4 regions of the Micromonospora sp. NBC_00821 genome follow, and region 3 is predicted to be linked to each of the others. Evidence: riboswitches for the same ligand, from Rfam matches in the RefSeq annotation. Region 3 holds a riboswitch; each other region holds the start of a gene.
What was found. A riboswitch is a leader RNA that binds a small molecule or an ion and turns the genes downstream of it on or off. The one in region 3 is predicted to bind cyclic di-AMP.
Positions count from the first base shown of each region.

Region 1: it holds a riboswitch for cyclic di-AMP, as region 3 does, so the genes downstream of both, OHB44_RS01390 (C40 family peptidase) here and OHB44_RS11625 (C39 family peptidase) in region 3, are expected to answer to the same signal.
Region 2: it holds a riboswitch for cyclic di-AMP, as region 3 does, so the genes downstream of both, OHB44_RS26270 (coiled-coil domain-containing protein) here and OHB44_RS11625 (C39 family peptidase) in region 3, are expected to answer to the same signal.
Region 4: it holds a riboswitch for cyclic di-AMP, as region 3 does, so the genes downstream of both, OHB44_RS03645 (coiled-coil domain-containing protein) here and OHB44_RS11625 (C39 family peptidase) in region 3, are expected to answer to the same signal.

Region 1 covers NZ_CP108880.1:296,061-303,824, forward strand. Annotated here, with positions in the region: gene OHB44_RS01380 (C40 family peptidase) at 161-1,174, shown strand; gene OHB44_RS01385 (N-acetylmuramoyl-L-alanine amidase) at 1,230-3,212, opposite strand; cyclic di-AMP (ydaO/yuaA leader) riboswitch at 3,448-3,583, shown strand; gene OHB44_RS01390 (C40 family peptidase) at 3,597-4,637, shown strand; gene dcd (dCTP deaminase) at 4,712-5,290, opposite strand; gene OHB44_RS01400 (pyridoxamine 5'-phosphate oxidase family protein) at 5,390-5,947, shown strand; tRNA gene OHB44_RS01405 (tRNA-Gly) at 6,203-6,276, shown strand; gene OHB44_RS01410 (DUF6924 domain-containing protein) at 6,377-6,802, opposite strand; gene OHB44_RS01415 (LD-carboxypeptidase) at 6,830-7,764, opposite strand, start outside.
Region 2 covers NZ_CP108880.1:5,779,830-5,787,593, reverse strand. Annotated here, with positions in the region: gene OHB44_RS26280 (SRPBCC family protein) at 1-22, shown strand, start outside; gene OHB44_RS26275 (hypothetical protein) at 192-701, opposite strand; gene OHB44_RS26270 (coiled-coil domain-containing protein) at 843-1,907, opposite strand; cyclic di-AMP (ydaO/yuaA leader) riboswitch at 1,913-2,044, opposite strand; gene OHB44_RS26265 (cation diffusion facilitator family transporter) at 2,163-3,080, opposite strand; gene OHB44_RS26260 (HelD family protein) at 3,187-5,304, opposite strand; gene OHB44_RS26255 (alpha/beta fold hydrolase) at 5,412-6,383, opposite strand; gene OHB44_RS26250 (carbonic anhydrase) at 6,478-7,179, shown strand; gene OHB44_RS26245 (hypothetical protein) at 7,254-7,583, opposite strand.
Region 3 covers NZ_CP108880.1:2,545,126-2,552,889, reverse strand. Annotated here, with positions in the region: gene OHB44_RS11640 (bifunctional cytidylyltransferase/SDR family oxidoreductase) at 1-316, shown strand, start outside; gene OHB44_RS11635 (CDP-glycerol glycerophosphotransferase family protein) at 351-2,021, shown strand; gene OHB44_RS11630 (alpha/beta fold hydrolase) at 2,027-2,773, opposite strand; gene OHB44_RS11625 (C39 family peptidase) at 2,897-3,745, opposite strand; cyclic di-AMP (ydaO/yuaA leader) riboswitch at 3,978-4,118, opposite strand; gene OHB44_RS11620 (hypothetical protein) at 4,403-5,173, opposite strand; gene OHB44_RS11615 (hypothetical protein) at 5,307-5,729, opposite strand; gene OHB44_RS11610 (acyltransferase family protein) at 5,822-7,123, opposite strand; gene OHB44_RS11605 (glycosyltransferase family 2 protein) at 7,423-7,764, shown strand, end outside.
Region 4 covers NZ_CP108880.1:768,463-776,226, forward strand. Annotated here, with positions in the region: gene OHB44_RS03640 (carbonic anhydrase) at 183-917, shown strand; gene OHB44_RS03645 (coiled-coil domain-containing protein) at 974-1,993, opposite strand; cyclic di-AMP (ydaO/yuaA leader) riboswitch at 1,998-2,128, opposite strand; gene OHB44_RS03650 (YibE/F family protein) at 2,295-3,665, opposite strand; gene OHB44_RS03655 (heavy metal translocating P-type ATPase) at 4,028-6,076, shown strand; gene OHB44_RS03660 (metal-sensitive transcriptional regulator) at 6,083-6,379, opposite strand; gene OHB44_RS03665 (heavy-metal-associated domain-containing protein) at 6,474-6,683, shown strand; gene OHB44_RS03670 (hypothetical protein) at 6,697-7,644, shown strand; gene OHB44_RS03675 (heavy metal translocating P-type ATPase) at 7,657-7,764, shown strand, end outside.

The sequences.
Region 1 (7,764 bases), 2.2 Mb from region 3:
ATACCCTTGGTGTGCAAGCGGTTGCACGACAGTGATGGTGACCGCCCTCGCCTTGATTACCGCCCCGAGCTTCCCTAATGTGGGGCACCGACCGCTGTGGGTCGTCTGCCTCGGCCCTTCCCTCACGCGAGGCGCCCGGCGGTCGGTTGCAAAGGAGTCGGTGCCGGTGGCAACCATGCCCCCTCATCGTCACGACCTGAATGCGTCTGCTCGCTCTGGTGGCCTGCGTCGCGTCGCGCACCGGGTGCTGATCCTGGTCGCTGCCGCGGCGGTCGGCGCCGGTCTGCTGACCGCGCCGGCACATGCCGCGCCCACGGTCGACGAGATCGAGGCGCAGATCGACAAGAAGTGGGAGCAGTTGGAGCCCACCATCGAGCAGTACAACAAGGTCCGGGCGCAGTTGAAGGTCAACCGGCAGAAGTCGGCGAACCTGCAGAAGAAGATCGAGCCGCTGGCGCTGCAGAGCGAGTTGGCGCTCAACCGGGTCGGCGACCTCGCCTCCCGCTACTACATCTCGGGCCCGTCGCACGACATCGGCGCGCTGCTGGTCAGCGCCAAGCCGGACACGCTCACCGAGCAGCTCACCATCCTCGACCGGCTCGCTTCGCAGGAGCGCAAGGAGGTCGAGGGTGTGCTGGCCGTGCGGGCCAAGTACGACGGCGAGAAGCAGAAGCTGGACGCGCTGATCGTCACCCAGACCAAGCAGCAGAACGAGCTGGCGGCCAAGAAGAAGCAGATCGACGCCGAGATCAAGCAGCTCGAGGCGTCGATGCCCAAGACCACGGTCAAGACCGCGGCCTGCCCGACCATCAACGGCGTGGTCAGCGAGGCGGCACGCACCGCTATCAAGACCGCCTGCGGCAAGGTCGGCAAGCCGTACGTCTGGGGCGCCACCGGGCCGAACTCGTTCGACTGCTCGGGGCTGACCCAGTACGCCTACAAGGCGGCCGGGATCTACCTCACCCACCACACCGGTGACCAGTGGAACGAGGGCAAGGCCATCTCGCGAGGTGACGCCCGCCCCGGTGACCTGGTCTTCTTCTTCTCCGGCCTGAGTCACGTCGGGCTCTATCTGGGCAACAACACAATGGTGCACGCGCCACGTGCCGGTAAGCCGGTGCAGGTGTCCAGCATCAACACAATGCCGGTCGCCGGGTTCCGCAGACCTGGCTGATCCACCTCACGCGACACGAAGGCCCCCGGTCACCGACCGGGGGCCTTCGTGGTTCTCAGCGGGGCGCGCCGACCGGGGACGGCAGGAGCTGCACGTCGGCGAGGTCGACGTACATGATCCGGTGACCGAACTGGATCTGCGCGTACCGGTTCTTGCCGCGAATCACCGTCCAGTCGCCGGACGAGGAGCCGTCGAACGTGCTGGCCCGGTAGTACTCGCCGGCCAGCACCGCGCCGACGGCGTACCGCTGCCCGGCGGCCAGGGTGTATTGCAGCGGCGAGATCGCCTGGTAGGGCACCCCTTCCGGGTACGCGGACTGCTCCGGGTACGCCCGTCCGTAGACCGGAACTGTGGTCCGTCCGGGCTTCGGCGTGGCCACGATGCCGACGGTCCAGCTGGCGGTCGGCGCGGACGCCGGGTTGTGGAACCAGGCCCGCTGCCCGAGGTACCAGATCGCCGTCCAGTCGCCCTGCCGTCCGGCCAGCGCGTACGTCTGCCCGGCTGACGCCCGGGCCCCGTGGTCCGACACGGCCATCGTGTTCGGGCTGCCGTCAGGGCGGAGCGCGATGTCGTTGACCAGCGGCGCGTCCGCGGACGGTGCGCTGCGCAGCACCACAGCGGAGGAGCCGCGTGGCGCGCAGGGCACGCCCGGGGTGACGCAGTCGGTGAACGCCGGCTGGTTGGTGACGTAGTCCGGATCGATCCGGACCATTCCGGTGGCCGGGGTGCCGGTGTCCAGTCGAGGCGCGTGCAGCAGGTCGAAGTAGTGCGTCCAGTCCCAGTACGGGCCCGGATCCCAGTGCATTCCCCGCACGGTCGAGGGGATGGTGCCGGGCACGTTGTCGTGACCGATGATGTGTTGCCGGTCCAGTGGGATGCCCAGCCGCAGCGCCAGGTGCCGGACCAGCTTCGCCGAGGTCCGGTACATCGCCTCGGTGTACCAGGTGCCCTGCGCCGCGAAGCCCTCGTGTTCCAACCCGATCGACTTCGCGTTGACGTACCAGTTGCCGGCGTGCCAGCCGACGTCCTTGGTCTTCACGTGCTGGGCGATGTGCCCGTCGACCGAGCGCAGCGAGTAGTGCCAGCTCACGTAGGTCGGGTCCTGGACCAGTTGCAGGGTGGTGGCCCAACTCGCCTCGGTGTCGTGGATGACTATGTACTCGATCTTCTGCCGCGTGGGCCGGTCGGAGAGGTCGTGGTTGCCGTAGTCCCCGTCGCCGAACGCCTCGTAGGGCGCCGGGATCCACTCGCAGGAGATGGTGCGCGGGCACTCCACCCCGTCCGGGCGGGCCAGGCGGCGCAGACCCAGCCGGTCCAGCCAGGAACGCTCCGGCCGTACCGCGCGGGCCAGCAGGGTGATCCGCTGGCCGTCGTCGGTCACCCGGGCCTCGCCCGCGCCGATGGTGGTGAAGACCTCGTCGGCGAAGGCCGCGGCGGCGTCGGCGCTGTCCGCGCCCGAGTAGCGGGCCACCGCGCCGTACCAGGCCGCCGGGTCGGTGTCCGCGCCGACCGGCGCGCCCAGATCCCTCTGGTACGCGCTCAGCAGCGCGGCCCCACCCCGGATGTTGAGGCCCGCGTCGGTGCGCAGTGCCTCGGGAGTGGCGCCGGTCAGCGTGGCGGCGGCGTCGACGGTCTGCAACGCGGCGGTGGACGGCGCGGGTGCCTCGACCGGTCGGGGCGCGGGCACTCGGGCGGGACGGGAGTCGTCGCCGCGTGGGTCCTCGACGCCGGCGTCGTGGTGGCCGCGCCCGGGTAGGGCGGCCACGTGCCGCGCGTCGGTCAGGTGCATCGGACCGTAGCCGCCACTGGTGCTCGGCGTGCCGGCGTTGGTGTCCCAACGGGACTGCAGGTAGGAGACGCCGAGCAGCACGACGGCCGGCACGCCGTACTCGAGGGCCGCTGCGGCGTACTGCTGCTGGCGGTCGGTGCTGGGCGCGGCGGCGGCCGGGCCGACGGAGAGTGGCACGGTGGTCGCGGCGGCAACCACTGTGGCGGCGAGCAGCGCGCGCCAGCCGGTCGACAGGGTTGGATGGTGCATCGAACCCCCTAGATTCTCGCGGAGTGAGGTCAGGTCACCATCGCGCCGTCCGGGAGGTCACGTCAATACCTTTCTATCTATCGAAGTGGATGGAAAGAATTCTTCACACACTGTCGGTGACGTCGTCCAATCCGTACGGAGTGTCACCGCCGCACGGGTTGCGGATCGGTAACAGGCGTCTCTACTCTGGTCATTTGTCGGCCCGACAGCAGCTCCGCCCAACCTGGGCGGTAACGGACCGACACCGCCGAGTCGTTTCCGAGCGAACCGGGGACCCAGGTCCCTCGGGGTGAATCCGCAGCCATTGCGGTAGGGCGCCGACTTCCCGCCCGAACCCGTCAGCTAACCCGGTAGGCGGTCAGGAAGAAGGAGTACGGAACCCCGGTGGCACTCCATGCCCCGCGGCCGTCGTCCGAGCGGTCGGCATCAGCCGGCCCGGCGTCGATAGTGCCGCGCCCACGCTGGTCCCGCTTCACCACCGCACTCGCCGCGCTGGCCGGCATCGCCGTCGTTCTGACCGGCAGTGCCACTGCGGCCCACGCCGACCCGTCCGTCGCCGAGATCGAGCGCCAGATCGACGCCGACTGGAACAAGCTCGAACCGATCATCGAACGGCACAACGCCACCCGCATCGACCTCGCCGCGAAGCGCAAGCAGGCAGACGCGCTGGCCGCCCGGATCACTCCGCTCGAGCGCCAGGTCGACGCCGCTATGAACAAGGTCAGCGCCCTGGCCGTACGCGCCTACAAGGGTGAGAACGTCTCGACAGTCAACGCCGTGCTGGGCAGCCGGTCGCCCAGCGAGGTGGTCGGCCAGCTCGAAATGCTCGACCGCTTCGCGCACAACCAGCAGAAGGACGTACGCCAGGTGGCCGACCTGCGCGACCAGTTGGCCGCGCAGAAGGCGCCACTGGACGAGATGGTGGCCCAGCTGACCCGCACGGAAGCTCAGCTGGCGGCGAAGAAGAAGCAGATCAACGACGAGATCGACCGCCTGCAGAAGCTGCGCCTCAAGGTGTACGGCAGCGGCGGCGGCGGTCCGCTGCGCCCGGCGCCCTGCCCGGGCAGCTACCCCGGAGGCGGCGCGGGCACCGCTGTCAAGTTCGCCTGCGCGCAGATCGGCAAGCCCTACGTCTGGGGTGCCGAGGGCCCGAACTCGTACGACTGCTCAGGGCTGATGCTGGCCGCCTGGGCGAAGGCCGGCGTGTCGCTGCCGCACAACGCCGCCGCGCAGAGCCGGGTGACCAAGAACGTCAGCAAGGGCGACCTGCGCCCCGGCGACCTGGTCTTCTACTACAGCGACATCCACCACGTCGGCATGTACGTCGGCGGCGGCTGGGTGGTGCACGCCTCGCAGGCCGGTCAGCCGGTCAAGATGAAGAAGGTCGACGACGGCCCGATCCACAGCTACGGCCGTCCAGGCTGACAGTGAGTCATCGAAGGGCCCGTCGCGATTCCGTCGCGGCGGGCCCTCGTCGTCTCGGTCCTGGCTGCTGAACCTCAGCGTGTTGGCCAGGTGCGCCAGTGCTGCCAGGCGCGGCTGGGTGTCGGCCCCCGCTGGCCCTGGTAGCGCGACCCGTAGACCACCGAGCCGTACGGGTGCTCAGCCGGCGAGGAGAGCCGGAAGATGCAGAGCTGCCCAATCTTCATGCCCGGCCAGAGGGTGATCGGCAGGTTCGCCACGTTCGAGAGTTCCAGCGTCACGTGACCGGAGAAGCCCGGGTCGATGAAGCCGGCGGTGGAGTGCGTGAGCAGGCCGAGCCGGCCCAGGGAGCTCTTGCCCTCAAGTCGGCCGGCGAGCTGGTCGCCCAGCGAGATGACCTCCAGCGTCGAGGCGAGCACGAACTCCCCCGGGTGCAGCACGAACGGCTCGCCGTCGGGGACCTCGACCGCCGAGGTCAGGTCGTCCTGCTGCATCGCGGGATCGATGTGGGTGTAGAGGTGGTTGTTGAAGACCCGGAACAGCCGGTCGAGTCGGACGTCGATGCTGGACGGTTGGACCAGGGTGGGCTCGAACGGCTCCAAGCCCAGCGTGCCGGCCTTGATCTCGGAGACCAGGTCGCGGTCGGAGAGCAGCATCGGACCACCATAGCCGCGTTGCCAAAAGTGGCCGGATTCGGTGCCGGTGACCAGCGCGTCGAGGTCGCTGCTCGTACATTTGTTCGATAGAATGCCCACATGGCTTCCTGGTCCGAATTCGCCGCCGACGAGCCCCGACTCGCCGACGGGATCCGCGTTCTCCTCCAGCAATACGGGCCGGGCTTCGGCTATCTGGCCACGGTCCGTGCCGACGGCGGGCCCCGCGTCCATCCGGTCTCTCCGGTCATCACCGCCGAGGGGCTGTTCTGCTTCATCATCGACTCGCCCAAGCGCCGCGACCTCGAACGTGACGGCCGTTACGCGCTGCACTCGTTCCCTGCCGAGGAGAGCGACGACGAGGCGTACGTGGCGGGGCACGCCCGTCCGGTGACCGATCCGATCCGGGTGGCGCAGTTGGCGCAGAGCGCCCGGGCCGAGCCGCAGGTCGACTGGCGGCTCTTCGAGTTCACAGTCGACGTGGCCATGCTCACCCGCCGCGAGCAGCACATCGCGGGCATTCCGGGCCTCGCACCGAGTCGGCCGGCCGTTCGGGTCTGGCTCGACCCAAACGCCCCGTTGGCGGTGGCAGCGCCCCTCGCCGTCCCGCAGGCGCGCCCGACCCGCCTCAGCCGTGACGTCCAGTGCACTGCCGCCTGACCACCGCCGGCAGATCACCGGTGCCGGCTCCGTCGTAACGGAGTCGGCACCGGGTCGTACGCACCGGCCCGGCACCCTGCCGCCCGCGGTGATCAACTCGACTTCAAGGAAGTCGCGGTGTCCCAGCGCTCCGGATGCCCCGACTTCCGGAAAGCCGAGTGGATCAACCCCGTACGGAGGGGTACGCGGACACCTGCGGCCGGCGGGGGTACCTGGGTGCACGGGCTCGACGACTCGGGTACAGTGGTGCCGCTTGCGGGTGTAGTTCAATGGCAGAACATCAGCTTCCCAAGCTGACAGTGCGGGTTCGATTCCCGTCACCCGCTCCACTGCGAAGGCCCTGCCCAGGACGTGAGTCCCGGCCAGGGCCTTCGACGTTCACGGTCAAACGATCAGGCGCGTGTCATCAGCCGCTGCTTTTCCAGGTCGTCAAGTCCCCTCGAAGCCCCGGTACGTTCCGGACTCGTCGGCGGCGTCGGCGAACTCGGCGAAGTCCATGTTGGCGATGGTGAGGTTGGCCGAGACGTCCGGATACCAGCGGGGCGGCACGTGGAAGGTGCGACCGGGCTCGCGGCTTAGGTCGACGGCGAGCAGCGGGCGTTCGACGTCGATCATCGTGGCCGCGTCGGCCACGAACAGGTAAGGGAGCCAGTCTTCATCACTGATGGGGGCGTTCGCGTCGATCAGCTGCTTGACGGTCGCCTTGCTGTAGGCGGGATCGTCGACGAAGGTCGCGCTGTAGTAGCAGTCCCACCGGCGAAACTCTTCCTTGACGGCCTCCCACGTGCTGTCGTCGGTGAAGTCGGTCCGGAGCACAAGCGATGCGAGGTCGTCGGGTTGCGGCAGAGGGGGCACGACGAAGATCCTCCACCCCGCCAGGCCCTATCGGTAGTCGGCGAAGATGCGACGTTGCACGCCGTCGACGGTGACCGGGCCGCCGTGGGGGAGAACCCACTGTGGTCTGGTGTGGCCGAACGGAACCCCGACGCAGATGACCGCCTCGGGGTTGTAGCGGGTCACCACGTCGACGACAGTGTCGCGCTGCTGCTCGCGAAGTCGCGCACGATCCTCGGCCGGGGGTCGACGGGTGTGGTCGGAGACCGGCGGACGGGCGACCAGGACCGCGTCGACGGCGCTGAGAAGACCGCGTTCACCCAGTGACCGGACGATCCAGCCAACCTCGCGGGCGGGGAGAAGCTCCTCCGACGTCTCGATGATCAACACTCCGCCGTGCAGGACCTCCGGCGGAAACGGGAAGCGTCCCGCCGTCAGGATCCACTGGATGACTTCCAGGCAGCCACCCCAGGTGGGGCCGGTGACCGCGCGGGACGGCCCGTGCCAGCTCCACGGCTCCGTCGGTTCGCGCTCGCCGAACGACTTCAACGCCTGGGGATCTGCCCAGTCGATGCCGACGTCCTCGGACTCACCCGGGTCGGTGATCTCCAGTCGTTCCCCGGTGAGCAACGCCGCTCGCAGTGACCGGACGTGGATGTCGTCGACGGCAGGCCCGGGGCCGAGGTGCACCTGGGAGGACCCGCCGTAGAAGCTGGCGATGCCGAGGCCCCAGAGCCAGTGGTGCAGGTTGGTGTTGTCGCTGGTGCCGAGGAACGGCTTCGGGTCGGCTCGGGCCAGGTCGGCGTCCAAGTGGGGGATGACGGTGATCTGGTCGTCGCCGCCGACGACGGCGAGAATGCCGCGTACCTGGGGGTCCGCGAAGGCGGCGTTGATGTCCGCCGCCCGCGCTGCCGCGCTCGCGCCCACCTGGCGGGTGGTGGGGTATTCGACCGGAACGAGGCCGGTCAGGTCGGCGAGCCGTC
Region 2 (7,764 bases), 3.2 Mb from region 3:
CACCCCGCCAAACCCGACCTGACCCGCGCCGCGTCGCCCCGCCCGCCGCCCCGCCGCCCCGCTGCGTCGATCTTGCAGTTTCGGTTGTCTATATCGGCGTAATGCCCCATATGTCGGGACAGTAAGTGCAAGATCGCGGAGCAGGGCAGATCGCTTGCGCTTGGTGCGACGTGCTCAGCGGGGGGTGGCGTCTAGATCGTGGTTGCTGCGCGATCACGGCTCGTGCGGGCCGGCCGGGTGGCGGGACGCCGGCCCCAGGGCTTGTAGGTGGACAGCACCGTCGCGATGATCATCAGGCTGGTCGACACCGCCGGCGCGATGACCAGGTCGGCGCGATCCCGGGCAGGCAGAGCTGCGCCGACCGCTCCGGCGTGGCGCAGGTTCGGGGTGAGCAGGAACAGCACCAGCCCGACCATCACAGTGGTGAGCACGAGCTTGACCAGCACCCAGCGGTGGCGCAGCAGGCCCCACGGGGTGAGCAGCGAGCTGGCGACCCCGATCAGCCAGACCAGGACGCTCAGCGGCGCGAACAGCACAGTGCCGACCAGGGCCGTGACCGGATAGACCACAGCCGGGTCGGCGCCCCGCTGGACGGCGATGCCGAGGGTGAGCAGCACCAGGTCGGCGCCGAGCCAGCCGAGCGAGGTGACGAGATGCAGGGTGAGCAGCGCCTTGCGGGTGGTGGGTCGGATCCGAGGCATACCGCGATGCTTCCCGCCGACCGCTGCCGGGTCGTCCGACGATCGACGACATCACGGGTACGCCCGGCGACGTAGCCCCGCCCCGGACACACGTGATGCCTGTGAGCCACCGGATGACTCACAGGCATCACGACGCGTGGGTCAGTAGACCGACAGGTGTACGTGGTTGGTGTGGTCGGTCGACGGGGTGCCCTGCGCCCCGCTGTACGACTTCCACCCGCTGCTGGGCAGCCAGATCTGCCTGTACCAGATCACGTAGAGCACGGCGAGCCGGTCGGCGTTGCGGATGAAGTACGCCGCCAGGTTGTTGCCGTACGTCTTGTCGCCGCCGGTGGCGTTCCCGCCGAAGCCGCCCTTCTGCGCCGCGAAGTCGCAGGCCCGGCCCTTCGGGTGTTCGCCGGAGCCGCTGGGGCGGTGGCACGAGACGTAGCGGGTGAATCCGGCGGCCTTGGCCTGGTTGAGCGCGTGCAGGGTGCGCGGGGTGATGCAGCCGTTGGCCGGCGTGGGGTCGTTGACGCTGCACGACTCGGAGGGCCAGGAGCCGTCGGAGTTGCGCGGTGCGGCCTTCGCGTTGGCGCTGGAGGTGCCCCGGTTGGAGCCGCCGTCGGCGGTGGTCTGCGGTTTGGGTGTGGTGGCCACTGTCAGGGCCCGTTCGGCCTGCTCCTTGCGCTTGGCCATCACCGCGACCTGCTTGCGTTGTTCGTTGATCTCGCCGTCCAGGGCGACCCGGGTGCGGTTGGCCTTGTCCTTGCTGTCCAGCAGGTCGCGCAGCACCCGGTCCTCGTTGGCCGCCACCGCGTCCAGCGCGGCCGCCCGGTCCATGAAGCCTTCCGGAGTGTTGCTGTTGAGCAGCGCCGACATCGCACCGAGCCGGCCGGTGCGGTACGCCACCTCGGCGATCTCGCCGACCTTGCCGTTGCGCTGGTCGATCTCACCCTCGATGGTCGTCAGCTGGGTGGCGAGTTGCTTCTGCCGTTGCACCGAGGTGTCCAGGGCGCGCTTCGCGTCCAGGTAGCCCTTGCTGGCCGCCTCGAGTTGGGCCCGCAACGCCGGGGTGCCGCCCTCCTCGTCGGAGTCGGGTGCGGCGGCCCGCAGGCCGGTCGGGGGAGCGGCCGAGGCGGTGCCGGCCGGAAGCGCGACGCCGAGGGCGAACATCGCGACGATCAGGGCCGCCAGTCGGGCGGCGGGTGGTCGTGCTGGTGCCACTGCGCATGTCCTTCCGTCAGCCGCCGACCGGGTTAGCTGACGGGTTCGGGACGGAAGATCCCTACCGCTGACGCGGATACACCCCAGGAACATGGTTCCCCGGTTCGCCCAGTTGGGCGATTAGGCGGCGACCGCCACCGGCGCCGGGAGGGCGCCGCCTGGTGGAGGCCGGGACCGAGCCTACCGGTGCGGGTGGGGCCGCTGCAGCCGATGTGACGGACGGTGCGTGCGTCACCACGGAAAATTACGGATCCGTCACCATTCGATGGAGCCACAGGCTCCAGAAGCGGCGCCGGGCTCAATCTGCAACGTCGCGTGCTCGATGCGGAAGTCGTCGTGCAGGGCCGTACGCGCCGCGGTGAGCACCGCGCCGACCTCCGCGCCGGGTGCCATGGTCAGGTGGGCGGAGGCCACCTCCATGCCCGAGGTGAGCGTCCAGACGTGCAGGTCGTGCACCTCGACGACACCGGGAACGGCGGCGAGCCGGTCGTGCACGGCGGTCACCTGGAGGTGCTCCGGGGCGGCCTGCACCAGGATGCGGATGGCGGCGCGGGCCAGCCGCCAGGTGCGCGGCAGGATGAAAACGCCGATGGCGACCGCGACCAGGGGGTCGGCCCACCACCAGTCGGTGACGGTGATGAGCAGCGCCGCGCCGATGACGCCGAGCGAGCCGAGCAGGTCACCGAGCACCTCCAGGTAGGCGCCCTGGAGGTTGATGCTCTCGCGGGCCCCGGCGCGCAGCAGCGCGAAGGCGGCGATGTTCGCGAGTAGGCCGAGCACGGCCACCGCGAGCATCGGGCCGGCGATGACCTGGTGCGGGTCGCCGAAACGGCGGATCGCCTCGATCACCACGTAGATCGCGACGCCGGAGAGTAGGACGGCGTTGGCCAGCGCGGCGAGCACCTCGAGCCGGTAGAGCCCGAAGGTGCGCTGCGGGTCGCCGGTCGCCCGCCGGGTCGCCGTGATGGCGGCGAGCGCCATCCCGATGCCGAGCACGTCGGTGAACATGTGCCCGGCGTCGGAGAGCAGGGCGAGCGAGCCGGTGTGCAGGGCGGCCACCGCCTCGACCACCATCAGGGTGGCGAGCAACCCGAACGCCGCCCAGAGTCGACCTCGGTGCTGGTGTGCGGCATTGGCGACGGACCCATGGTGGTGGTCATGACCTGCGCCCACGAGAACCACCTTCCGCCGCTGGTCGGGACCCGGTCAAATGTATGCTCACATCGCTATGTGTGCAAGTGTACGGGCAGCGCCGTCCGCTGGTGGCGCTCCGCACACGTCAGCCGGTCGGGTCGATGGTGGTGAGACGCTGGGTGGCCCGGGAAAGCGCCACGTACAGGGTGCGCACCCCGGCACCCGGATCTGCCCGGATCTCGCTCGGGGCGACCAGCACCACCCCGTCGTACTCCATGCCCTTGGCCTCCAGGCTGGTCACCACCTGCAACCTCGGCGCGCCGAGCGCGCCCAGCCACCCGGCGACCTCGTCCCGGCGGGGGACCGGCGTGATCACCCCGACCGTGCCCTCCACCTCGGCCAGCAGGCCGGCGGCGGCCTCCACCGTCGCGGTCTCCAACCCCGTCGCGGGCACCACCAGCTCCACCGGCTCGACCCCGGTGGAGCGGACGGCGGTCGGCAGCGGCAGGTCCGGGTAGAGCCGACGGATCTCCGCCGCCGCCACCGCGAAGATCTCCGCCGAGTTGCGGTAGTTGGTGGTGAGCGTGAAGTCGTGTCGCTTGCGCCGGCCCAGCGCCTGGTCGCGGGCCCGGTCCAGCTCCTCCGGATCGCCGGTCCACGCGGTCTGCGCGGGGTCGCCCACCACGGTCCAGGAGGCCAGTCGGCCGCGTCGACCGATCATCCGCCACTGCATCGGCGAGACGTCCTGCGCCTCGTCCACCACCACGTGCGCGTACTCCCGGTAGTCCTCCGGGCGTTCCCGGGCCGCCGCGCGGGCGGCCCGCTGCCGTTCGCCGAGCGTGCTCAGCTCACGGACGCCGCCGGCGAGCTGGAACGGATCGCGTCGCGCGCGGGCCGGCTGCGCGGGCTTACCGAGCAACGCGTCCAACTCGTCAAGCAGCGCCACGTCGGCGATGGTCAGCCCGGCCGAGTCCAGGTTCCGGTACGCGGCGTTGAGCAGCCGGATCTCCGCCGAGGAGAGGATCCCCCCGGCGTACCGGCGCAGCCGGTCCGGCTGCGCCAGCCAGCCGAGCACGTGCCGGGGGTGCAGCCGAGGCCACCACGCCTTGAGGAACTCCCGGAACTCCGACCGTTCGGCGATCTCCGCCTCGAAGGCCGGTTGCTCCGGCAGCCGACCGCTGCTCAGCTCACGGGCCTGCGCCCAGAGCGCGGCGAACACCCCGTCGAAACCGGCCCGGCGCACCTCGTTGCGTCGTGCGCCGCGTTGCAGCGCGCGATCCCGGATTCGGTCCAGCGCGGCCCGGTCCAACCGCAGCAGCGTGCCGCGGTAGAGCAGCCGCAGCTCACCCGGGCCGCCCGGCACCGCGTCGCGGGCCGCCCGCTCCAACACCCGGCGCATCCGCAGCGAGCCCTTCACCGCCGCCACCTCGGGCGGGTCGGGGCGGGTGGCAGTCATCCCCGGGAAGAGGGTGCCCAGCGAGTGCAGGGTCGCGGTGTCCTCACCGAGCGACGGCAGCACGGAACCGATGTACTCGACGAAGACCGACGACGGGCCGACCACCAGGATGCCGCCGCCGGCGTAGCGGCTGCGGTCGGAGTACAGCAGGAACGCGGCCCGGTGCAGGGCGACAGCGGTCTTGCCCGTGCCGGGGCCGCCCGCGACGATCGTCACGCCGGAACCGGGCGAGCGGATCGCCTCGTCCTGCTCCCGCTGGATGGTCGCCACGATGTCGCGCATGCCCCGGCCGGTGGCCTTGGACAGGGTGGCCAGCAACGCGCCGTCACCGACGACAGTCATCCCCTCCGGGGCGGCCGTCGGGTCCAGCAGGTCGTCCTCGATCCGGGTGACCCGCTCGGCGCGGGACTGGATGGTGCGGCGCCGCACCACGTCCAGCGGCTGTGCCGGGGTGGCCTGGTAGAAGGCGGCTGCGGCCGGCGCGCGCCAGTCGACGACGAGCGTGACAGCGTTCTCGTCGCGGATCCCCAGTCGCCCGACGTGCAGCACCTGACGGTCGCGCAGGTCCAGCCGACCGAAGACCAGCCCCTCGTGCTCGGCGTCCAGGGTGTGTCGCCGCTGCGCCGCGTGGAAGACCATCGCGTCGCGCTCGACCAGGGCGCCGTGCGTGCCCACCCGAGCCATCCGGTAGCCGTCACGCTCGGCGCGGACGGCCGACTGCCGCAGTTCGGCCAGTCGGGCGTACACCCGGTCGAGGTGTCGTTGCTCGACGGCGATCTCCTGCTCCAGGCCGGTCTGGTCGGTCAACGCACGCTCCTTCAGAGGTCGCCGGCAGGCGGCGGGAACCGCGCGGGCCAACCGAGAAGAGTACGGCCCTGGGCCCGACCCGCCGCGCCCGAGGTGCGCGAACGTGCTCAGGCACCCGCCTCGGCGGGGGCCGTGCCACGGTGAGTCGGCGGCGGTGCGCCACGGTGAGTCGGCGGCGATTCGGCGAGCACCCGTCGCAGCACGCCGCCGAGCGCGGCGTTGACCTCGTCCGGACGCTCCATCATCAGCATGTGCCCGGCACCCGGGCAGACGGTCAGCTCGGTGGCCGGCAGGGCCGCCGCGATCGACTCGGCGCACGGCGGTGGGGTCAGCCGGTCCCGGTCGCCGACCAGGGCGGCGGCCGGCAGGTGGGCCAACGCGGCGAGGGTGTCCAGTCGGTGCTGGGTGCCGATGGAGGCGCGGAACCCGCCGATCGAGCGCAGCGAGGCCCGAGCCACCGCCGACGTCACCAGGCGGATGTCGGCCGGCTCGCAGCGGTCACCGAAGAGCATCCACCGGATGCTCGGTTGCAGCGCGTTCAGCAGCGCCCGGGGCGCACGCCACGAGCCACACCGGGCCAGCACCCCGGCGCCGGTCGTCTCGGCCAACCGGATCAACCGGGCGATCCGCGGCGAGAGCCCGTAGACGGTGTGCGTGTGGCCCTCGGCGGTGGTCGAGACGAAGACCAGGCCGGCGGTACGGGCGGCGAAGTGCGCGGGGTGGCGGTGCGCGTACTCCATGATCGTCATGCCGCCCATCGAGTGCCCGACCAGCACCACCGGGCCGGTCGGCGCGACCGCGTCGATCACCGCGGCCAGGTCGTCACCCAACTGGGCGACTGTGGCCGTGGGCAGCGCCATGCAACTCGACCGACCGTGCCCCCGTGCGTCGTAGGCGACCACCCGCACCGCATCGCCGAACGGCGGTGCCGTGAGCGCGTCGACCTGCCGGTGCCAGGCACGCCCGTCCAGCGTCCAGCCGTGCAGCAGGATGGCGGTGACCTGGGCGTCCGTTGGACCCGTCGCCTCGACGTTGAGCCGTACGCCGTCCGGCAGACCGACCTCGAACCGCTCCGGCATCGCCACACCTCCCCAGGGCCGCCCAGTACCACCAGCACCTCCGATACCCGGCGGTAACACCGGCTACCCGCCATGACACCACGCCAATCGCGCCGTGCCGAAGATTCCCGACCTCGCCCGTGCCGGACGGCGGCGGGCCAAGCTGGACGGCATGGGGTCGTCGGGAGCGCCCATGGGTGCGACGTCGGGGCAGGGGCGGCAGGCCGGCGGCACACCCCGCGCCGCGCTGGCCGACCTGCTCGCCGGCAATCGGCGGTTCGTCAGCGGCCAGCCGGTGCACGGACACGACGTTACGGCCGCCGCCGCGGCCTCCGGCGACCAGCAGCCGTACGCGGTGGTGCTGGGCTGCATCGACTCCCGGGTGCCGCTGGAGGCGATCTTCGACCAGACCTTCGGCGCGATCTGCGTGATCCGTACCGGTGGGCACGTGCTCGATCGCGCGGTCTGCGGCTCGATCGAGTACGTGGTCGGCCAGCTCGGCGTACCGCTGGTGATGGTCCTCGGCCACGAGCGGTGCGGCGCGGTGCAGGCCACTGTGGAAGCGCTGCGCACCGGGCAGCGTCCCGGTGGGTCGCTGGCGCACCTGGTGGACGAGATCGCCCCGGCGGTCACCGAGGCGGGGCTGCACGATCCGGCGGTGCAGCCGCTGGCGATCCGCCGGCACGTCCGGCGCACGGTGCGCACCCTGCGCGAGGACTACCTACTGGCCGGGCCGGTGGCCGCCGGTCGGGTGGCAGTGGTCGGCGGCCTCTACGACCTGGCCACCGGCGAGGTCGCCCTGCTCGATCCAGGCTGACCTGCCGCCGGACATGCGGAACCGCCCGCCGGGAAGTCCCAGCGGGCGGTTTCGTTGGTGCGGTGGGGGAGGGCTCAGCCCTCGAAGACGCCGGCCGCGACCAGGCGCTTCTCGGTGGCCTCCCAGCCGTCACCCGGGTGGGTGACAGCCAGGTTGTTGATCTCCGCCCGGATCTTGGCGGCGTGGCCGGCGGCGGCCAGAACGCGGATCTCCTCGACGAAGGCGTCGGAGTCCGTGCGCAGGTGCGCGGTCTTGCCGTTGGTCAGGTTCCGCACGTAGGCGTGCTTGCCGCCGTTGAGCGGGATGAGGTACTTGAACTCGCCCAGCACGCTGAGGGCGCCACCCTGGCCAGCCTGGCCGGCCCGGACGGACGCGCGCGCGGTCTTAGAGGTGTTGCTCGCCACGGAGGTACTCCTTGCAAGACGTACGGGAGGACTGGACGTCCGGGGGCTGTGTGCGGGTCGTACGTGACTCGACCCGCGAAGGTGTAACGCGGCATAAGCCGCCGGTGGAACTGTACAGGACCACGACATCATGCTGGTCGTCGCGGTGTCCTGAGAGGCAACGGCGACCACCCGTCCGGCT
Region 3 (7,764 bases):
CACCAAGGCCGCCCTGGTCAACCTGACCCAGGCGCTCGCCGACGAGTGGGCCGACGTGGGCGTGCGCGTCAACTGCATCAACCCGGAGCGCACCGCCACCCCGATGCGGACGCGGGCCTTCGGCGAGGAGCCGGAGCACACCCTGCTCGCCGCGGAGGCCGTCGCCCAGTCGTCGCTGGACGTGCTGATCTCCGACCTGACCGGTCAGGTGATCGACGTACGCCGGGCACCCGGCGACGGGCCCACGCCGAGCGTGCCGGCGCAGTCCGGGTCGGGTCGGGTCGAGGCACCGGCCGGCGCGACGTCCGCCAACTGACGCCGACGGCTGCCGAACCACGAACGGAGCGACATTGCGCGGCGACCTGGTCCGAAAGCTGGCCGCCCGGTGCCTGACCACCGGGTTGGCCGTGCTGGCCTTCGTCGTGCTGGCGCTGACCGGCGCCACCGGCTGGGGGCTGGCGTTGGCCGTCGCCGCGCTGGCCGCCTCGGCCGCTGAGCAGCGGATCCGGCCCAGCGCCGACCTGGTGGCGGAGACCGCGTTGATCGCCGCGGCGATCCTGGTCGGTTACTCCCGGCGGCTGGACGACGGGCTCAACCTCGCGCTGGTCGCCACCGGGCTGGTCCTGCTGGGGCTGGTGCTGCTGGTGGGGCCGCTGCGCACCGCCGGCGGTCTGGAGATCCGAACTGCCAATCTGCCGGTACGCGCCTGGACGCCGCTGATCGCCGACCAACTCGGCACGGCCCTGCTCGGGCTGCTCGCCGCCCTGGCGCTCGCCGCCACGCTCGCCCTCCCGGCCGGTGTGGCGCTGGCCGCCAGCCTGCTGGTCGGCGCGGGCGCCGGTGCGGTCGCGCTGGACCTGGCCCGGCGACGGTTCCGGCCGCGCGCCGGTGGCGGGTCGGTGGCCGCAGCGCTGCGCCGGCACCAGCCGGAGTTCCTGCTCTACTTCTCCGCGCCTCCGGGCTCGGAATACCAGGTCACCATGTGGCTGCCGTACCTGCAACGGATCGGCCGGCCGTTCCTGGTCGTGCTGCGTGAGCCGGAGTTCCTGGCCCCGATCGCGGCGGCCACCGACGCGCCGGTGGTCTACTGCCCCACCCTGGGGGCGATGGACGAGGCGTTGGTGCCGAGCCTGCGGGCGGCGTTCTACGTCAACCACGGTGCGAAGAACAGCCACTGCGTCCGCTTCACCCAGCTCACCCACATCCAGCTGCACCACGGCGACAGCGACAAGGCGCCGAGCGCCAACCCGGTGTCGGGGATCTTCGACCGGATCTTCGTGGCCGGGCAGGCGGCGATCGACAGGTACGCCCGCGCCGGAGTGCAGATCCCGACTGACAAGTTCGTGGTGGTGGGTCGCCCGCAGGTCGAGTCGATCGAGGTACGCCCGGAGCCCGCACGAGGGTTGGCGCACCCGACCGTGCTCTACACGCCGACCTGGACCGGGCACCACGCCGACGCCGACTACTGCTCGCTGCCGGTGGCCGAAAGCCTGCTGCGCCGACTGTTGGAGCGCGGCGCGACGGTGATTCTGCGAGCCCACCCGTACACCACGCAGAACCCGGCATCGGCCCGCCAACTGGGCCGCCTGACCGAACTGCTCGTCGCCGACCGGGCCCGCACCGGCCGCCAGCACGTGGTCGGCGCGGCGGCTCGGGAGCTGAGTCTGACCGAGTGCGTCAACTCCGCCGACGCGCTGGTCTCCGACGTGTCCGGCGTGATCTCGGACTTCCTCTACTCCGGAAAGCCGTACGCGGTCACCGACATGGGCGACGAGGGCGACCGGTTCGTGGAGCGGTTCCCGCTGGCCGGGTCGGGTTACGTGCTGCGTCGGGACATGTCCAACGTGGACGAGGTGCTGACCGCCCTGCTGGACACCGACCCGCTGGCCGAGGCTCGCTGGGCCACCCGCCGCCACTACCTGGGTGACTTCCCGGCCGAGGCGTACGCCGAGGCGTTCCTGACCGCCGCCCGCCGGGAGCTGACACCGGCCCAGACACTGGCCGCGTCCACACCGGCGTAACCGAATCAGCGGTACGGGTCGAGCAGCGCCAGCACCGCCGCCGGGTCCTCCACGTGCGCGTTGTGCCCGAGACCCGGAAGCGTGGCCACCGGTACGCCGTACTCCTTGAGCTGTTCGTCGGTGACCATCGGGTCGTTCTCCCCGCGCGCCAGCACCACCGGCACGTCGGTCGCCGCCAGGAGCGCGGCCAGGTCGGGCTCGCCGACGGCGAAGGCGGCCGGGTCCATGGCGAGGCGCCACCGGCCGTCGACCTGGCGCAGCCCGGCGTCCACCACCGGATCATCCGGCGGGACCAGGCCGGCCAGCCCGGAGACCCGCAGGTAGCGGCGCGCCGCCTCGGTGCGGCTGGCGAACCAGCTCACCGGTCGGGCGGCCACCTCGGCGGCGCGGGCCAGCTCAGCGGGTGACCAGAGTGCCTTGATGCCCAGCCCGACCACCGCGTCCACCGGCGTTCCGGCGTCGCGGGCGGCAAGCACCAGGCCGACCACCCCACCCAGTGAGTGCCCGAGCACTACCAGCCGGTCATCGGGGGCGAGGGCCTGCGCGATCTGCTGAGCGAAGCCCGGGAAGGAGTACGACGGCAGCGGCGACGCCCAGCCGTGGCCGGCGAGGTCCGGTGCCAGCCACCGACCGGGCCAGTGCTGCTCAAGGTACGGGGCCCAGGGCAACCACACGTCCCCGGTCGCTCCCATGCCGTGCAGCAGCAGCAGGACCCGCCTGCGGCCGACGTGACCACCCGTTTTCTCCACCACGGCCGCAGTCTCCCACGGTTCACTGTCGGGTACGAGAGCCGTCGACGCCGGACCGCGCGCACAAACGCCGCGGGCGCCGGCCCCTTGTGGAGGACGGCGCCCGCGGCGGTCAGCGTGCCCGGGTCAGGCGGAGTAGCCCCGGCTGGTGATCCAGTTGGCCAGGTCGATCGTGGTGATCCAGTACGACGGGTCGGCCGGGTTCGCCGAGTCGGCGATCCGAACGGTGCGGCCGTTGTCCTTGTAGCCCACGACGGCGATGTAGTGCCCGCCGCCGTAGGAGTGCCAGCCGCCGTCGGTGTCGGTGGCGTCCCCGACGACGTTCGCCACCACGCCCCGACCGTCGGTGATGGCCTTCACCACGTCGGCCTGGAGCCGGTCCATCTGGGCCGGGCTGGGCGCTCCGGGGAACATCCGGGTCCGGTACGGGGAGCCCTTCACCTCGGCGTTGAGCACCCGGGTGGTGTCCTCGGCCGAGTTGGTGCCCATCTCGGTGGTGCCCAGCTCGGCGCCGAGGTCCTCCTGGGTGCGGTCGATGCCGGCGGCGCTGAGCGCGTTCCGGGTGGCAGCCGGGCCGCAGTTGTAGTAGGTGTTCTGCGCCTCGTAGTCGTAGTCGAGCACCTTGGTCGCGGGCGGCTTCGGCCGCTCCGGCTTCCGGGTGAGGTCCGGGTTGCTGCTGGCCTTGGCGGCGGGCGACGCGGCGCTGGTGGCCGGCGCGGCAGTGGTCGGCGCGGCGCTGGCCGAGGGGGACGCGTCCCGAGCCTCGCCGCGGGAGGCGGTGAGGTCGCTGCGCATCTCGGCGACAGTGGTCGCGGTGCGCTGGCCGGCCGGGGCTTCGTCGGCAGTGGTGAGCAGGGCGCCGGTGGTGGTGGCGATCGCGAGGGCAGCGGCGGAGGCGGCGACGATCTGGTACGGGCGCTCGGTGGCGAGGCGGCGGAGCTGACGCTGCAGGGTGTGCTTCACGGGGTCCTCCACGGATCGGGGGGAGAGCGGCACACCGGGGCCGGACCGGTATCCGGGCAGGCGCCAGCGCGCGGACCGTGGTCCGCGGATGGTGAACCGCTCAGGGGAACGCCCGGCGCGGCCGGGCGGGGAAGGCGATGACCCGGGGGTCAGCTCACCGTCACGGGACGAATGAGCGGGTGCACCGCCGCGCCGTGGAGGCGAGGGAACAGCCGAGGGGTGGAAAGGTGCTGCACGAGGATGGGACTCCTTCCGACACCGCCTACCGGGTTAGCTGACGGATTCGGGCGGGAAGACGCCCTACCGCGGGCCGTGGCTCGCGGATTCACCCCGGACTTACTGGTGGGTCCCCGGTTCGTTGATCACGATTAAGCGGGTCGATGCGGCGTCGCGTCTTGCGATCGGTTACCGCACCGGACGGGACGACACTACTGGCGTCTCAACGCCCTGCCAAGCAAGGTTCACCTGCGTAAACCCCAATTGGCGCGACAATCTCTGCGCGTATTGCCGCTGACGTGACTCGATGGGACAACCGGTTACGGTGACGCCTACGGGCGACAACCGGACAGGCCGTAAAGAACGCGGCCACAATCGCGGGAACAATCCCACCGAACGCGTCGGACGTCGGATTTTCCGATTGGGTGACCGGCCTCACATCACGGATTGGGCTCAACCCACCCGGGCCGGGCGCCACAGTGCCACGACGGCGGGACGCAACGCCCCGGCCACGGTGCGGCGCGCGGGGACCAGGATCGGGCGGAGCCGGGCCGCCGCCGCGTACGCCTCCTCGGCGAGGGCACGGGCCGAGGAGGCGGCCAACTCCGCGTCGCGCCAGGCGACCCGCTCACTGTCGGCGGCCACCTGGTAGTCGGCCAGCCGCGCATCGCGGACCACCCGGCTGATCAGCACCTCCTGCTCGACCGGGTGTCGCCGGGGATCCCAGCCGCGCCGGTGCCCGAACACGTCGCCCAGCTGCGCCATGGTCAGGTCGCCCCGCCAGTACGCCGCCATCGCCGCCCGGTGCAGATAGCGTTCCCGGGCGGCGTACTCGGCGGGGGTGTGCGAGGTCTGCGGGGTAGGCAGCGCCCCGGCGCCGGCGAAGCGACGCGCGGCGGTGTCCGCCTCGTCGTACCCGGTCCAGGCCTGCTCCATCTGCTCCTGAGCGGTCAGCCAGGCGGCGCGCCGCCGCTTGGCGGTGATGGCCGCACGGGCCGCGGCGACGGCCACCTCCTCGGCGTAGCGGCGCAGGTCGACAGCCTCGGCGGCGGCCAGCTCCCGACGAGTGGGCCCGGCCGGGAGCGGGTCGTCAGTGGGGAGGTCCCGTTCGGGGCGGGCGGCCAGCACGGTGAGCAGGCCCAGGGTCAGCAGGAACAGCGTCGACCAGATGGCGGCGGCCTGCGGCATCTCGGTCACGAACTGGTAGAAGACGACGGTCTCCATGGTCGGCACCTCGGGGAGAGAGCAGTGCGATGGGGAGCCGCGCCGATCAGCGGGCCACTGTGGGCCACGGGTCGGCGGGTCAGGGAGCGGGTGTGTCGACAGGGCGCTGTGGCGGGACGGTCGTCCCGGTGGCTCAGCGCGCGGGTGGGGCCCGCGAAGCCCGACCGCCCGTACCGTCGACGAGGGGCAGCCGGTCAGATTCGGCCGCGCCGACCGGCAGCACGACGGCCGCCATGGTGCCCTGATCACCGAAGAGCGCCACCGGCGTGTGGACCGACCAGGTCGGGGCCGACTCCTCTGCGGCTTCCGGCGGTGTCGCCGCGGCCGGGCGGGCCGCGCTGGATGCCCAGGAGTGCCGGGAGGAAGCCGCCAGCGACCCGGCGGCGGCCGAGGCCGGCACGGCGCTCGACGTCGGCACCGGGCCGGGTGTTGGCGTGACGGCCGTGGCCGGGCCTGCGCCGAGCGCCAGGGCCGCGACGACGGCGAGGCTGGTCAGCACCCGAGTCGCCCAGCGCGCCACCCACCACAGCGGACAGGTGAACGCGACCGGAAGCACGCCCCAACGCTACCGTCGCGCCGACCCGGGCGCACCGACCACGGGCGTGTCGGATCACGCCGCGCCGACCCCGTTGACCAGGGTGGACGTTGTCAGCGCAGGTCGACGTACGGTGATCGACCGTCAGCCTGACCGACCTCGTCGGCAGGTCCGTCGACAGTGCCGTTGGCGCTGCTTCCGGGATCCCGAGCGTCGCCGTCGCCGGCCTGGCTGGCCCCGTCGGCCCCGTCGCGGGCGCTGCTTCCGGGATCCCGAGCGTCGTCGCCGCCGGCCGCCCGTTGTCGGGGGACGGGCGCCGGACGGGCCGCACGGCGCGGCGCGAGCCGGCGCATCATCGGGGTTTCGACGAAGCGGTGCAGCAGCCCGGCGAGGATCAGGTTCGCCGCCAGGAAGCCGAGCACCACGGCCGGGCCACGCCAGCCCGCGAAGCCGATCCCCCAGGTGCCGCTCCAGCGCAGCACGCTCGTCATCACCAGCACGTGCACCAGGTAGAAGGCGAACGAGACCTCACCGAGCCAGACCAGCGGCCGGGACCGCCACGGCGAGCGCCGACCCCGCACGTCCGCGTCCGCAGCGGCGGTGATCACCAACAGGTACGCGACCGCGAGCAGCGTGGTCCACAACTCGGCACGGATCCACTGCGCTGCCGCCACCCAGGTGACCAGGAAGATCCCGCTGGCCACCCTCAGACCGGGACCGCGCCACAGCCCCCGGCGCATCAACTCGGCAGCCACCGCGCCCAGCCAGAACTCCAGCGACCGTACCGGCGGGAATATCTGGGTGAACCACCAGCGGCTCACCTCCGGCACCAGCTCCTGCGCCGGCCAGAGCGCGAGGATCAGCAGCGGCAGCGCGACGATCAGCGCCCAGAGCAGCTTCGGTCGGGCCCGGCGCAGCAGCGGCAGCGCCAGCGGCAGACACAGGTAGAAGAAGAACTCGCAGGACAGCGACCAGCTGACGGTGTTGATGCTGTAGAACCAACCCGGCCGGGGGTCCCACGCCTGCAACAGCAGCAGGTTCTCCAACGCCGCCGCCGGCAGGACCGGGTCGGCGAACCACCAGGCGACCACCAGCGTCGCCGCGAACAGCACCAGGTGGTTCGGGTAGATCTTGGCGATCCGTCGCCGCCAGAAGGTACGCCGGGAGTCCCCCTCGCGGGCCGACCAGACCAGCACGAAACCGCTGAGGATGAAGAAGAACTGCACCCCGGAGAGGCCGAGGGTGAACAGTGCGTCGATGACGGCCTTGTAGTCCGGCTCGGCGATGATCCGCATGGTGCCGGCATGGAAGCCGAAGACCAGCAGAGCGGCGATCCACCGCAGTCCGGTCAGCGAGGGCAGCCGGGGCAGGGCCGGTGCGGGCCGGGCGGCCGACGTCGCGGCGACGCTCGTCATGCCGGGATCCCGGCGCTCGGCAGGGTCACCAGCACGGTCGTAGCCTCCTCGTCGCGGCGTCGGACGGCGCGACGGCGACGCCCACGACGACCCGGCAGGGCCGCACCGAGGCACCCTACCGGGTCACTCCCGGGTGAACCGGACGCGTCCCACCCGCCCCACGAGCCCGCGTTCCCCGGGCCGGAAACCGCCCACCGGCCCGGCGTTAACCTTCCGCTCGGCGGGAGTTCAGAGAGTCCACCATCGGCGGCAACGTCAGGTTCCGGGTCCGGCCACCCGGGTCGTCGAAGGTGGCGGACGTGGTCAATGAGCCGACGCACGCACCGCTGCTGAGCATCGTCGTGCCCGTGTACGGCGTCGAGGCGTACCTGTACCAGTGCCTCGAGTCGATCCGGGCCGACATCCCGGCGGGCGAGTCGGACGCGGTCGAGCTGATCGCCGTCGACGACGCCTCCCCGGACGGCTGCGGCGACATGCTCCGCTCGTACGCGGTCAGCCGCGATGGCGTGCGCGTCGTGCACCTGAGCAGCAACGTGGGTCTGGGGCTGGCCCGCAACGCCGGGCTCGACGTGGCCACCGGCCGGTACGTCTGGTTCGTCGACAGCGACGACTGGTTGCCACCTGGCACGATCGCGGCGGTG
Region 4 (7,764 bases), 1.8 Mb from region 3:
GTCCGCCCTGCCTCGGGAAGGTTGCCCAGGGTGCGGCCGGAGTCAACGTATGAAATCTAAATCACGCATACCTTGACGCATCTTACGGTGCGTGTGACGGTGGAGCACGAGCCAGCGCCCGCCCGCCCGGCCGGCGGAAAGCCGGCTTGACCAGGGCAGACGCGTCGAGACGAGGTGCGGGGATGAGTCATACCGGAAGCTCCGGCGGTCAGCCGGGTCCGCAGCGGACCACCGACCGGGCCACCGCGCTCAGCGAGCCGACCCGGGCCTACGCCGAACTGGTCGCCGGCAACCGGCGCTTCGTCGATGGCGCCCCACGCCACCCCAACCAGGATGCCGGGCACCGGGCCGCCGTGGCCGACGGGCAACACCCGTTCGCGGTGATCGTCGGCTGCTCCGACTCGCGGCTGGCTGCCGAGATCATCTTCGACCGGGGTCTGGGCGACCTGTTCGTGGTTCGCACCGCCGGGCACACCGCCGGCCCCGAGGTGCTCGGCAGCGTCGAGTACGCGGTGACAGTGCTCGGCACCCCGCTGGTGGTGGTGCTCGGCCACGACTCGTGTGGTGCGGTGCAGGCCGCCCGGGAGTCCGCCGCGACCGGTACCGCACCGAGTGGGCATCTGCGCGCGGTGGTCGACGCCGTGCTGCCCAGTCTGCGCCGCGCCGCGTCCGAGGGCGTTGACGACATCGACGGCATCGTGGACATCCACATCGCCCAGACCGTCGAGACGTTGCTCGGGCAGTCGCCCGTGCTGGCCGACGAGGTGGCGCTGGGACGCTGTGCGGTGGTGGGGGTGTCCTACCGGCTCGCCGCCGGAGCCGTGCGCCCGGTGGCCGCGGTGCCGGCCGGCTTCGCGACGGTGGAGACCCCGGCCTCGACCGAGTCGACCGACCCGGCCGCGCCTGCCACCGTTTGACGCGTCGAGGGCCGCTCCGCGTGACGCGGAACGGCCCTCGACGGGGATCGTGCGGGTCAGAGCAGCGACATGTGGACGTGGTCGGTGTGGTTCGACGGCCCGCTGTACGAACTCCAGCCGGTGGCCGGGAACCAGATCTGCCGGTTCCAGATCACGTAGTAGATGCCGAGCCGGTCGGCGTTACGGATGAGGAACGCGGCGACGTTGTTGCCGTACGTCCGGGTGTCGTTGTTGTGCCACGGGGAGAACCCGCTCTTCTGCAGCGACCAGTCGCAGGCGCGGCCCTTCGGGTGCTCCCACGGACCGCCGGGGCGGTAGCAGCCGACGAACCGGTTGAAGCCGGCCGCCTTGACCTCCTTGTACGCGTGCAGCGTGCGCGGCGTGACGCAGCCGGACGTGGTGGGGTCGTTCTCGCTGCACGACTGGGGCTTCCAGTCACCGTCGGCAGTGCGACCCGGGCCAATCTTCGCGACCTTGGAGGTGGCATCCACCAGGCCGCCGGTGAAACCCTTGCCGCCGACGAGGGAGAGCGCCTTGTCGGCCTCGCTCTTGCGCTTCGCCATCAGGGCGGTCTGCTTCTGCTGCTCGCGGACCTCCGTGTCGAGGGCCAGCTTGGCCTGCTCGGCGCGGGCCTTCACCTCGTTGACCTCGGAGAGCTTCTTCTCGTTGACCATGTTTATCTCGTCGAGCAGCCCGGCGCGCTGGACGAACGAGTCGGGAGCGTCGCTCTCCAGCAGCATCGCGACCGCGCCGATCCGGCCGGTCCGGTACGCCTGGGCGGCGATCTGCCCGACCTGCGGCGCCAGCGCGTCCAGGTCGGCCTTGGCGCGGTTGACCTCCGCCGCCAACTCGCCCTGCCGCTTCTTGGATTTGTCCAGCTTGGACTTCGCGGCGGAGTAGTCGCGGTTGGCCTGCTCGATGACGTCGTTGAGCAGCTTGGGCTCGCCGTCCTCCTCGTGCCCGGACGGTGTGGGGTTCGTCGGGGCGGCGTGCGCCGGGAGCGGCCCGGCGAGCACGGTCAGTGCGGCGATCACGGCCACCACGGGTGTCAACCAGCGGCGTAGGGGTGCCGTCACAATGTTCCCTTCCGTCGACCGCCGACCGGGTTAGCTGACGGGTTCGGGGCGGAAGTGGCCCCTACCGCTGACGCGGATTCACCCCAGGCACCTGGGTCCCCGGCTCGCCGGTTGGCGATTGGGCGGTGGCACCGCAGGCGCCGCTTCGCGCCTTCATCGGTAACCGGCAGCGAGGTTACCCGAGAGTCGACCGGCTGAGCTATGCCTGGATGCCGACCAAAAGCGTCATTTCGCCATAGCGTTGAGTGACCAGTGGCGCGGTTCTCAGGGTGGATGCCCGATCTGGTCACGCTGAGGAGTGTCACCATGCCGTATCCGTGCTCCTGTTCGACTCCGGCCACCGGTCGGTGGCCTCGGATGGGGGTGCGGTCCGCGTCCGGTCCGGCTCGTCGGAGCCGGCCGTACGCGGTGAGCTGAGTGCGGCCAGAGCCTCGCTGCGGTCCGGCTGGGGCCGGGGCGCGGGAGCGCCGCTGGACGGCGTGGCATCGCCGCGCCCGGCGGCGGTCACCACCGCTGCCAGCCCGGTGGTCAACGGCACGGCGGCGATCAGACCGAGGGTGGCGACCGCGCTGCGGACGATCTCCTGCGCGAGGAACTCGCTGGTGAGGATCTGCCCGATCGGCCGCGAGTCGGCGGTGAGCAGGAGCAGCAGGGGCAGTGACGCGCCCGCGTACGCCAGCACGATGGTGTTGACGGTGGAGGCGATGTGCGCGCGGCCGACCCGGGTGGCCGCACGGTACAGCTGCAACCGGGTCAGCCCGGGGTTCGCGTTCGCCAGTTCGGTGACGGTGGCCGCCTGGGTGACCGTCACGTCGTCGAGCACCCCGAGCGATCCGATGATGATGCCGGCGAGTAGCAGACCGTGCAGGTCCACGTCGCCCTGGAACATCGACAGGGTGGTGGCGTCTTCGCTGCCGAAGCCGGTGAGGTGGGTCGCGGCCGTGGCGATGGTGGCGAGCACGCCGGTCAGCACCAGGCTGCCCAGGGTGCCGAGTACCGCGACCGAGGTCTGTGCGGTGACCCCGTGGGTCAGATAGAGCACCACGAACATGATCAGGGCCGCACCGACCACCGCCACCAGCAGCGGTGACCTGCCGGCGCTGATGCCCGGCAGCACGAAGGTGAGCAGGATGGCGAAGCTGGCGGCCAGCCCGGCGAGCGCTGCCAGACCTCGCCACCGCCCGAACGCGACGATCGCGGCCGCGAAGACCACCGCCAGCCACACCATCGGGGTGCCGCGTTGGTGCTCGGCGATGTTCCAGTTGCTGACCGTGGGATCGATCGGATCGGCCAGTTCGACCAGGACGACCTCGTCGCCGACCTCGACCCGGGGTGCGCCGGGCCCGTCGGGCACCGGTGTCCGTACCTGCTGGCCGGCGGTCGGCCCGTCGTCCACCCGGACGTCGACAGTGCCGCACCGCCCGTCGCCGACCCTCGGTGTGCCCTCCGGAACCGACGGTGCCGGCGGGCACGGCTCGCTCACCACCCGGGTGACGGTGCCGGGGTGGCGCGGCACGTCCGCGCCACCATCGGTCTGCGGTGACCCGCCGCGGGGCCAGAGCAGTAACGCGGCCAGCACGGTGGCGACGAAGAGGGGTACCACAGTCACGATGAGGATCCGTCGCACCCGTGGCGGGGCGGACGGAGCGGGGTGAGTGTGGTCGGCGGCCAAGGTGAGACTCCCAACGATCCGGTGCGGGATACGGGTCAGCGGGCCGAGCGGTTCACCGTGGCGGTGGAAACGCGGCGGACGGCGGGGCGGATCGCTGCCTGACGACCGCTTGATCACGGACGGTCAGTGCTCGGCCCGGTCGGCCGGGGACGACGCCACGACGGGGCGGCGCCGGTGCCCGACTGTGCAGCGGCATTCGGAGGGCCATCGTGGGAGATGCTAGCCAGCCCTCCTGGGGGTTGCAGGTCGTGGCGGAGTGTCGGGCGGCCGAACCGCTCGCGCGGCGGCCTCCGGGGCGGCATGTTGGAGCCATGCCCGCTCCGTCACCGCCCGACCCGGATCGCCAGCGACGCGCCGAGCCCATGCCGCACGGCAAGCACCCCGGGCACGCCGGGCACGACAAACACGCCGGGCACGACAAACACGCCGGGCACGATCCGGCGTTGTTCCGCCGCCGGTTCTGGGTCTGCCTGGTGTTGACCGTCCCGGTGGTGTTGACGAGTCGTCTCGTATCGGATCGGCTGGGCCTGACCGGGGACGACGGCCTCCCCGGCCAGGCCTGGGTGGGGCCGGTGCTCGGCTCGGTGGTGTTCTGGTGGGGCGGTTGGCCGTTCCTGGTCGGTGCGGTCAGGGAGGTGCGGGACCGGGCGCCCGGGATGATGCTGCTGGTCGCGATGGCGATCACCGTCGCGTACGCCGCGTCCCTGGCGACCAGCGTCGGCGCCTTCGACCTGGACTTCTGGTGGGAGTTGGCCGCGCTCGTCACCATCATGCTGCTCGGGCACTGGCAGGAGATGAAGGCCATCGGGCAGGCCCGGGGAGCGCTCGCGGCGCTCGCCGCGCTGTTGCCGGACGAGGCCGAACGGGTGGCGGCGGACGGGCGGGTCGAGGCGGTGCCGGTGACCGGTCTGCGGATCGGCGACGTGGTGCTGGTCCGGCCGGGGGGTCGGGTGCCGGCGGACGGCCGGGTCGTCGAGGGCGGCGCCGAGCTGGACGAGTCGATGATCACCGGGGAGTCGCGGCCGGTCGCCCGGTCGACGGGCGACCGGGTGGTGGCCGGCACCGTCGCCACCGACTCGGCGATCCGGGTGCGCGTCGAGGCGTTGGGTGAGCAGACCGCCCTCGCCGGCATCCAGCGGATGGTCGCGCAGGCCCAGGCTTCCGGTGGACGGGCCCAACTGTTGGCCGACCGGTTCGCCGCCGCGCTGTTCTACCTGGCCACCGGCACCGCCGTGCTGACCGTGCTGGTCTGGACCGCGCTCGGTCAGCCGGACGAGGCGGTGGTCCGTGCGGTCACCGTCCTGGTGATCGCCTGCCCGCACGCGCTGGGTCTCGCCATCCCGCTGGTCGTCGCGCTCTCCACAGCGCTCGCCGCGCGGTCCGGGATCCTGGTCAAGGACCGGTTGGCCCTGGAACGGATGCGGACCGTCGGCGCGGTGCTCTTCGACAAGACCGGCACGCTGACCCGGGGCGAGCACGGGGTGACCGACCTGGTGGCGGCGTCCGGCGTCGAGCGGGACGAGGTGCTGCGGATCGCGGCCGGTGTCGAGTCGGAGAGCGAACACCCGTTGGCCAGGGCGATAGTGGCGGCCGCCGGGAGCGCCGGGCCGGCCCGGGCGGCCGGGTTCCGGTCGCTGCCGGGCCGCGGTGTGCAGGCGACAATCGACGGTACGGAGTACGCGGTGGGCGGGCCGGCGCTGCTGCGCGAGCTGGGCCTTCGGCTCCCGGCGGAGCTGGAGGCCGCGACCGGGCGGTGGTCGGCGCGGGGTGCCGCGGTGTTGCACCTGGTGCGGCTGCCGGACGCCGTGCTCGGTGCGTTCGCGTTGACCGACGAGGTGCGTCCGGAGGCCCGGCGCGCCGTCGACGAGCTGCGTGCCGAGGGTGTCCGCACCATCGCCATGATCACTGGTGACGCCCGGCCGGTGGCCGAGGCGGTCGCCGCCGACCTGGGCTTCCGACCTGGCGTCGACGAGGTCTTCGCCGAGGTGCTGCCGGCGGAGAAGGACGATCGGGTGGCCGAGCTCCAGCGGCGGGGGTTGGTAGTGGCGATGGTCGGTGACGGGGTGAACGACGCACCGGCGCTGGCCCGGGCGGACGTGGGGATCGCGATCGGCGCGGGCACCGATGTGGCCATCGAGTCCGCCGGGGTGGTGTTGGCATCCTCGGACCCGCGCGGGGTGGGGGCCGTGGTCCGGCTGTCCCGGGCGTCGTACCGGAAGATGCGACAGAACCTGGCCTGGGCGGCCGGCTACAACGTGGTGGCGCTGCCGCTGGCCGCCGGGGTGTTGGCCTGGGCCGGCGTGGCGTTGAGCCCGGCGCTGGCCGCGGTGCTGATGTCGGCGTCCACCATCGTGGTGGCGCTCAACGCGCAGTTGCTGCGCCGGGTCCGTCTCGACCCCGCGCCGGACTGAGCCCGCTCAGCCGCGCTTCATGAGCCGGCCGACCGCCGCCATCATCTCGGTGGCCATCTCGTCGGCCCGACCCTCGGCGGCGCCCTCGTGCATGCAGTGCCGGGCGTGCCCGTCGAGCAGCCCGAGGGCCACTTTGTCGAGGGCGGCCTGGATGGCCGAGATCTGGGTGAGCACGTCGATGCAGTAGCGGTCGTCGTCGACCATCTTCTCGATGCCCCGGACCTGCCCCTCGACGCGGCGGAGCCGCGCGAGCAGCTGGTCCTTGCTGGCGGTGTATCCGCGGATCGGGGTGGGTGCGGTCATGCCGACAAGGATAGCGTACCCCCAGGGGGTATGGTACGGTCGGTTCTGTTGAGATACCCCCACCGGGTACCGGTACCGCGAAGGAGACGATCCGATGGTCGACACGACGTACCAGGTTCAGGGCATGACCTGCGGGCACTGCGTCAGCGCGGTGAGCGCCGAGGTCGGTGCCATCGCGGGGGTGCGCGACGTCCAGGTCGACCTCGCGGCCGGCCGGGTCACCGTCAGCAGTGATCAGCCACTGGACACCGCTGTTGTCCGAGCCGCAGTCGACGAGGCCGGCTACGACCTCGTCGACGCGTGATCGGCGGGCCAGCGTGCGCACCGTGACGAGACTGGCCGGGTTCGCCGTCGGCCTGGCGGCGATCTTCGGCACGACGTACGGGGTCGGCCGGGTCGTCGACAGTGCCCCGGTGGTCGAGGGCCGACACGACGGCGATGCCGCCCATGCGACGGGCGAGCACGACGAGACGGCGGACCGGCTCCCCGGCGGGCTGCTCGTCTCCGACCGGGGCTACACCCTCGAACCGGTCGACGCCCCGGCCGGCGAGTTCGCCTTCCGGATCGCCGGCCCGAACGGCCGCCCGGTGACACGGTACGACGTGGCGCACGACAAGCAGATGCACCTGATCGTCGCCCGTCGGGACCTCTCCGGCTTCCGCCACGTCCACCCCGAGCTGGCCCCGGACGGCACCTGGCGGGTCGACACCCCGCTGGCCGGCCCCGGGCAGTGGCGGGCGTTCGCCGACTTCGCCCCGACCGGGGGTGAGCCGCTGACCCTCGGCGTGGACGTGACGGTCCCCGGCGAGTTGACCGAACGGCCGTTGCCCGCCCCGGCGACCAGCACCACGGTCGACGGCTACACGGTCACCCTGACCGGCACGCCGCAGCCCGGCCGCACGTCGCCGCTGACACTGACCGTCAGCCGGGCCGGGCAGCCGGTCACCGACCTGGAGCCCTACCTGGGCGCGTACGGGCACCTCGTGGCACTACGTCGGGGTGATCTGGCGTACCTGCACGTGCACCCGGACGGAACGCCCGGCGATGGGCGCACCCGGCCCGGTCCGGCCGTCACCTTCCTCGCCGAGGTGCCCTCGGCCGGCAGCTACCGGCTCTACCTCGACTTCCAACACGGCGGGCGGGTGCGCACCGCGGAGTTCACTGTGGTCGCCGGCACTGCCCCGACCCGAGACAACCCCACCCCGAGCGGGCCCGCACCGACCGGCGGGGCCGACCACGGCACCCCCGGGCACGGACACAACTGACGGGACCAGACGATGACCACCACCAGCAGACCGCTGCCCGAGGCGCCGAACCGGATCGAACTCGCGATCGGCGGAATGACCTGTGCCGCGTGCGCCGCCCGGATCGAGAAGAAGCTCAAC